2 regions of the Cobetia sp. PDI-23MA genome follow, and region 2 is predicted to be linked to the other one. Evidence: predicted binding sites of a transcription regulator. Region 2 holds the regulator's gene; the other holds the start of a gene.
What was found. The regulator PhoB, encoded in region 2, activates phosphate uptake and scavenging genes when phosphate is short. The targets are predictions, from matches to a motif close to TGTCATANNNNTGTCANA.
Positions count from the first base shown of each region.

Region 1: the regulator PhoB is predicted to act here: its motif matches at 1,888-1,905, upstream of ugpB (sn-glycerol-3-phosphate ABC transporter substrate-binding protein UgpB).

Region 1 covers NZ_CM183352.1:717,248-720,632, forward strand. Annotated here, with positions in the region: gene ugpA (sn-glycerol-3-phosphate ABC transporter permease UgpA) at 1-169, opposite strand, end outside; gene ugpB (sn-glycerol-3-phosphate ABC transporter substrate-binding protein UgpB) at 370-1,740, opposite strand; gene AC5WNJ_RS03075 (hypothetical protein) at 2,081-2,668, shown strand; gene AC5WNJ_RS03080 (acyl-CoA dehydrogenase) at 2,797-3,385, opposite strand, start outside.
Region 2 covers NZ_CM183352.1:3,928,078-3,931,462, reverse strand. Annotated here, with positions in the region: gene phoR (phosphate regulon sensor histidine kinase PhoR) at 122-1,444, opposite strand; gene phoB (phosphate regulon transcriptional regulator PhoB) at 1,452-2,141, opposite strand; gene ubiA (4-hydroxybenzoate octaprenyltransferase) at 2,365-3,255, opposite strand; gene AC5WNJ_RS16735 (chorismate--pyruvate lyase family protein) at 3,323-3,385, opposite strand, start outside.

The DNA.
Region 1 (3,385 bases), 790 kb from region 2:
CGAAGTTGCTCAGGCCGGTGAATTCCCGCGAGAGACCGAAGGCATCCTCGACATAGAAGGCCTGTTCGATGGCCTGGTAGGCCGGCCAGAAGAAGAACACGCCAACGATCAGCAGCTGGGGGGCCAGCAGTATCCAGGGCGTGATGGGGTGTCGATTGAAATGGGCCATGCAGCAGGGGTCTCGCAAGCAAGGAGGGGCTGGGTGGTGCCGTCGGTAGCACGGAGTCGGCAAGTCTCGGCCGTTCCTGCACCATCACGCCGTGAGAGAAGGGAAAGGACACCGGATGTCGGATGCGCTTTCCGCTCTCTGGCGATAGAGAATGGCGGGAGGGCGAGCCCGGCATGGGCCCGCCCCCGGTGTGGCGATGATCAGCCGTTGGCGCGTTCGAACTTCTCGAGCAGCGAATCACCACGCTTGACGGCGTTGTCCAGGCCGTCCTGCACGCTTTCCTTGCCGGAGAAGATCTTCTCCAGCTCTTCATTGATCACGTCACGAATCTGCACCATGTTGCCCAAGCGCAGCCCCTTGGAGTTCTCGGTCGGCGTCGCGGAGGTCATCTGGGTGATGGCGACGTCGGTACCCGGGTTCTCGGCGTAGAAGCCCTGTTCGCGCGTCAGCTCTGCCGCGGCAGTGGTGATCGGCAGATAGCCGGTGAACTGGTGCCAGTCGGCCTGCACTTCAGGCTTTGAGAGGTACTGGAAGAACTTGGCGACACCCTGGTACTCCTCATCGCTGTGACCGGACAGTACCCACAGCGACGCGCCGCCGATGATGGAGTTCTGTGGCGTTTCGATCACGTCGCTGTCATAGGGCAGTGGTGCGACGCCGAACTCGAAGCCCTTGGCGCTTTCCTTGACGCCGGCATAGCTGGCGGAAGAGCCCATCATCATCGCGCACTCGCCGGAGTAGAACTTGGGCGCCGCATCATCGAAGCGACCGCCGAACACGAAGCGCTTGTCGGCCTGCCAGTCATCGAGACGCTGGATGTGATCGACCACGGCGGTCGTGTTGAATTCAAGGCGGGTATCAGTGCCGGCGAAGCCATTGGCCTGGCTGGCGAAGGGCACGTCGTTGCGCGCCGAGAAGTTCTCGAGCATCACCCAGGACGGCCAGGTGGTGGTCAGACCACAGCTGGCGGCGCCGGAATCGACGACCTTCTTGAGCGCAGCGCCCATTTCCTGCCAGGTCTGCGGGAGGGACTCGACGCCCGCCTCGGCCAGCACGTCCTTGTTGTAGTAGGTCACCGGCGTCGAGGAGTTGAACGGCATCGACAGCATCTTGCCGTCGGTATCGGTGTAATAGCCGGTGACGGCAGACAGGTAGGCGTTAGGGTCGAAGGCGGTGCCTTCCTGCGGCGCGAAGTCTGCCATCAGCTGATACACCGGGACGATCGCGCCCTTGGCGCTCATCATGGTGGCGGTGCCGACCTCGAAGATCTGCACGATGTCCGGGCCCTTGCCGGCGCGGAAGGCGGCGATGGCGGAGGTCATGGTCTCGGAGTAGTTGCCCTTGAAGACCGGCTTGACGACGTAGTCGTCCTGGCTTGCATTGAAGTCGGCCGCGATCTCGTCGACCTTCTTGCCGAGCCCGCCCCCCATGGCGTGCCACCATTCCACCTCGGTGGCGGCGAGGGCGCTGGCGGAGGCGGAGGCGAAACCGATGGCCAGCGCGAGGCTGGCGAGGCGACGAGTCGCGGTGGCAGTCGTGCGGGTGCTTGCATGATGAGTCGGGCGGCGCATGGTCAAACTCCTGAGAGGTTCCCCTGGCCAGCTTCCGCACAAAGAAGAAGGACGCTGGCCGCTGACGATCGATGGCGACGATCAAGTGAACATTTTCTTGTTCTTTTGATGATCGTCCGAAAAGCGTAGACGACTCTATAGCGCCCGCTTTACAACTTTGTGACAGGAAGATGTTCATTCGAGCGAGGCTGAACTTGTGACTGAGCAGCCGCCGTGTGGCGCCGCCAGCTCGGCTCGGGCTGGCAAGCGAGGCGCCGGGGGTAACTCAAGGCCGAAATAAGCGGCCGGCGAGCGAGTGTGCTAGTCTTGCGCGCTGAAAATGCCTGTGGCGGAGAACGCGATGAAAGTGGTTGAAGTGAGTGCCGGTGCCCGACGTGATGCCTGTCTGGCGATGCTGTGCGCCGAAGTCCATGGCCGCGAAGGGGGTCTGGATGCGCTGGTGAGTTACGCCGGCGTGCGTGGGGTGTGGTTCGAGAATGAGATGGCGCGCCTGTTCGCGCTGGTCGACGATGCCGAGCGCATCCACTCTGCCGCGCTGCTGGTACTCGACGAGAACGCACGTGGCCTGAATCTGGCGCTGTGGGCGACGCCGACGGTGCATCGCGGTCACGACCACGGCATCGCGCTGGTCTCCCAGCTGGCCGATCACGGTCGCCTGCAGGTACGCATCACCGACAGTTCACTGGTCAGTGTGCTGCGTCGCGCCGGCATCAACGACTGGCTGGAGGCTGAGGCCGAAGGCGATCAGCCGCGCGAGCTGGTCGGCATGAATCCGGCGGCGCGTGTCGGCAATCTGGCAGCCCTCGACGCGCCGCTGCGCCTGGATCGCGAGCGCATCAAGCGCTCCTTCAAGGCGCGCCCGAAGGACTTCGAGGCCTACAAGAACGCCTTCGTGCGTGACCTGGAGCACTTCGCGCGTCATATCTGAGGATGAGATGACGCACGCGAATGGCATGCTCTGCCAAGACAAAGGCCCCGCTCATTGAGCGGGGCCTTTGTGGTTCTGCGATCAGTGATCAGTTCGAGCGTCGATCACGTGGGCGTCGCCAGTAGTGATCAGGCGGCGTCCTGCTGCGGGTTGGAGGCGGTGCCGTCACTCGCCATCGGCTTGCGCACGAAGGCGTCGAATTCGAAGTGGTCGACGGTCAGCATGTCGAGCACCTCGGCTTCGAAGACGCGCATGAAGTCGCCATCCTCTGCTGACAGGATGCCTGCCTCGACCGCCGCTTCGATACGTGCTTCCGGTGACAGGGCATCGGCCGGAATCTCGCCTTTGTGGTAGGCCTTGGCCAGCGCCTTGTAGATCGGCTCGGCGCGCGGATAGTCCTTGAGCAGCGCGTTGTAGCGGGCGAGGGCGTTGTCCTGCTGGCCTTCGTCCTGGGCGTCCCAAGTGTTGTCGGTCAGCTTGGCACGCAGTGCAGTGTCGGTGGAAACGGCACGGGCGACCTCGCGGGTCAGGCTGTCCCTGGGCATGGCGAACTGACGGCCACGCGGCAGGGCGATCACGCGCAGGGCAGTGCCCAGCGCACGGTTGGGCAGGTTGGCGAACAGCTCATCCAGTGCCTTTTCCGCGCGGTGCAGCAGCCACTGCATGCTGTAGTGGAACAGCGCCTCTTCGTGTTCGCAGGCCTCGGATTCGTGCCAC
Region 2 (3,385 bases):
GTAGCCGCAGCGTCGTCTGGCGGAGCAAAAGAAACGCCCCGCAGTCGCCTCCTTTCGAGGTGGCTGCGGGGCGTTCCGCGTTGGGCTGGCCTCCGACTCAGCTCATCACGGAGTCAGCCCATCACTGGGCTAGCGCACTGCTGGCCTGGGGAGCACTCGCCTGACAGGCGCGCTCGTCGGGGAAGTGACAGCGGAAGCGCGCACCCTCGCCGGGGTGGCTGTCGATCTCCAGATGGCCCTGATGGCGAATCAGCACATGCTTGACGATGGCAAGCCCCAGACCGGTGCCTCCCGTGGCGGTGCTGCGGCCCTTGTCGATGCGGTAGAAACGCTCGGTCAGGCGCGGCAGGTGGACCGGGTCGATGCCGTCCCCGTCATCTTCCACCTCGACCAGCAGGCCCTGGTCATCCGCCTTCCAGCGCAGGGTGATATGGCAGTCTTCGGGGGTGTAGCGCACCGCATTGAAGACCAGATTCGAGATCGCGCTGCGCAGTTCCTGCTCCTCACCGCGCAGAGACAGGCTGGCATCGGCCTCGATGGAGAAGGTGTGACGTCCCTGGGACAGGCCTTCGGCGTCGTCGCGGATATGGCCGAGCAGGGCGCTCATGTCGATACAGCGACCGTCGTCGGACAGTTCGTCGGTTTCCAGGCGTGACAGGGTCAGCAGGTCCTCGACCAGGTGCTGCATGCGGTCGGTCTGGCTCTTCATCTGACCCAGCCCACGCTGCCAGCGCGGTGGCAGGTCATCGGCGTAATCGGAGTAGGTCTCGAGATAGCCGGCCAGCACCGTCAGCGGCGTGCGCAGCTCATGGGAGACATTGGCCACGAAGTCGCGGCGCATCTCTTCAAGACGATAGAGGCGGGTGACATCACGCAGCATGACCAGACGTTCGTTGTCACCGAACAGGGTGATGGAAATCTGCAGCGTCAGGTTGTCAGACAGCGGCGACTGCAGCGTCAGCGGCTCGCGGTAGGCCAGCCGATTGAAGTAGTCGATGAAGACGGGGTCACGCAGATAGTTGGTGATGTGCTGGCCGCGGTCGTGGCTGGCCTTGAGACCGACCAGCTGCTCGGCAGCGCTGTTCCACCATTCCATGTCACCGTGGTTGTCCAGCATCACCAGGCCGTCGCGCATGGCCTCGGAGGATTCCTGGATACGGTTGAGGATGCTGCGCAGTCGCTCCTGAGTCTGGCGCTGGCCCTTCTGATAGCGGTAGAGACGATCGAGCAGGTCTCCCCACACGCCATCGCCGGGTGGTGGCTCTTCATGGGGATTGGTGATCAGCCAGGTATAGAGGCTCTTCAAGTGCTTGAGATGGACGAACAGATACAGCGAAAGGCCCAGTGCCAGGCCCCAGCCCAGATGGCCCAGCAGGCCACCGATCAGGCCGAAGCCACCGGCAAGGTAGCCGAGGCGCCATAGCTCGTTGGTCCAATAGCGCATGAATCCCTCAGGCCTGAGCGCTGAAGCGGTAACCGGTGCCGCGGACGGTCTGGATCAGATGCTGATGGCCTGTGCCCAGCGCCTTGCGCAGGCGACGGATGTGCACGTCCACGGTGCGCTCCTCGACATAGACGTTGCCGCCCCATACCTGATCGAGCAGCTGGCTGCGCGTGTAGGCACGCTCCTGATGCGTCATGAAGAACTGCAGCAGGCGATATTCGGTCGGGCCGACATCCAGCGAGTTGCCGTGGGCGGTGACGCGGTGGCTGGCCGGGTCGAGCATCAGGCCCTCGACTTCCACCGCCTCCTCGACCCCCTTGGGAGTGGTGCGACGCAGTACGGCCTTGAGACGGGCGACCAGCTCGCGCGGCGAGAAGGGCTTGGTGATGTAGTCGTCGGCGCCGGCTTCCAGGCCTTGAATCTTGTTGTCTTCCTCGCCCTTGGCGGTCAACAGGATGATCGGCAGCTCCGAGGTGGTCTCGTCACGCTTGAGACGCCGCGCGAGCTCCAGGCCACTGGTGCCCGGCATCATCCAGTCCAGCAACAGCAGATCGGGCTTTTCATCGACGACGATGGCGTGGGCGTCCTGGGCATTGTCTGCCTCCAGCACGCGGTAATCCGCCATTTCGAGGGCAACGGCGATCATCTCGCGAATCGAGGATTCATCGTCGACAATCAGTACGGTCTTGGAGCTCATCGCTAGATCCCATGCAGCAGTCGGCGCACGCGCCAGAATGACAAGTCGATGACGATTACAACCCGCTTATATGACAACCAGATGACAACCGCCAGCATGGCAGCTTGCACGCAAGCCTGCCAGCCGCCTTGGAGGCGCGGCAGGCAGGCATGAACCGTGGGCTGGGGAGCAACAGAGGGCAGGGATCGCTTTAAATTAAATAATGCGAATGTTTATGCAGGCGTCAGCTCATCGGCCAGGTCGCCAGGGCGATACCGGCGAAGATCAGCAGCCCCGTCCAATGATTGTTGAGGAACGCCTGGAAGCAGGGCGCACGCTCACGCTCACGGATCAGACGTTGCTGCCAGACGAAGGTGACGGCGGCGGCAGCCAGCCCCAGCCAGTAGAAGATGCCCAGCGCCAGGTGCAGGCCGATGCCGATCAATACCGCCAGCATGCCCAGCTGCAGAAGGCCGATCATCAGCTTGTCGGCCCGCCCGAACAGCACGGCGGTGGACTTGATGCCCACCTTGAGGTCGTCGTTGCGATCGACCATCGCATAGGCGGTGTCGTAGGCCACCGTCCACATCAGGTTGGCCGCGAACAGCCACCAGCCGTAGGTCGGCACTTCCTCCAGCGTCGCGGCGAAGGCCATCGGGATCGCCCAGCCGAAGGCGGCGCCCAGCACTACCTGAGGCAGATGATGGAAGCGCTTCATGAACGGGTAGCTGGCCGCCAGCAGCACGGCGACGATCGACAGCAGCACCGTGGTCAGGTTGGTGAAGCACACCAGCACGAAGGCGGCCGCGACCAGCCCCCCGAACAGCGTCAGCGCCTCGCGCTCCGAGATGCGACCCGAAGTCAGCGGCCGGTCTCGCGTGCGCTCGACATGCTTGTCCCAATGGCGATCGGCGTAGTCGTTGATGACGCAGCCGGCGGCGCGCATCAGGTAGACCCCGGCGATGAAGATCAGCAGGGTCGTGCGCTCGGGGATGCCATCTGCCGCCAGCCACAGTGCCCACAGGGTCGGCCACATCAGCAGCCAGGTGCCGATGGGGCGGTCCAGCCGTGTCAGGGCGAGGTAGTCGGCCAGTCTGGAAGGACGCGAAGCGGCGGAAGTGGATGACGCGGTCATCGGGGCTCCTGGGCGGGTGGTAGTGGGCAAGGGAAGAGAGGGAAACGAGGCCAGTCGGCCGCACGGCTCAGGCCAGTTGCAGCGCGTGCTGGAAGGCTGGCGTGAAGCCCTCCTGCACCAGCACCTTGAA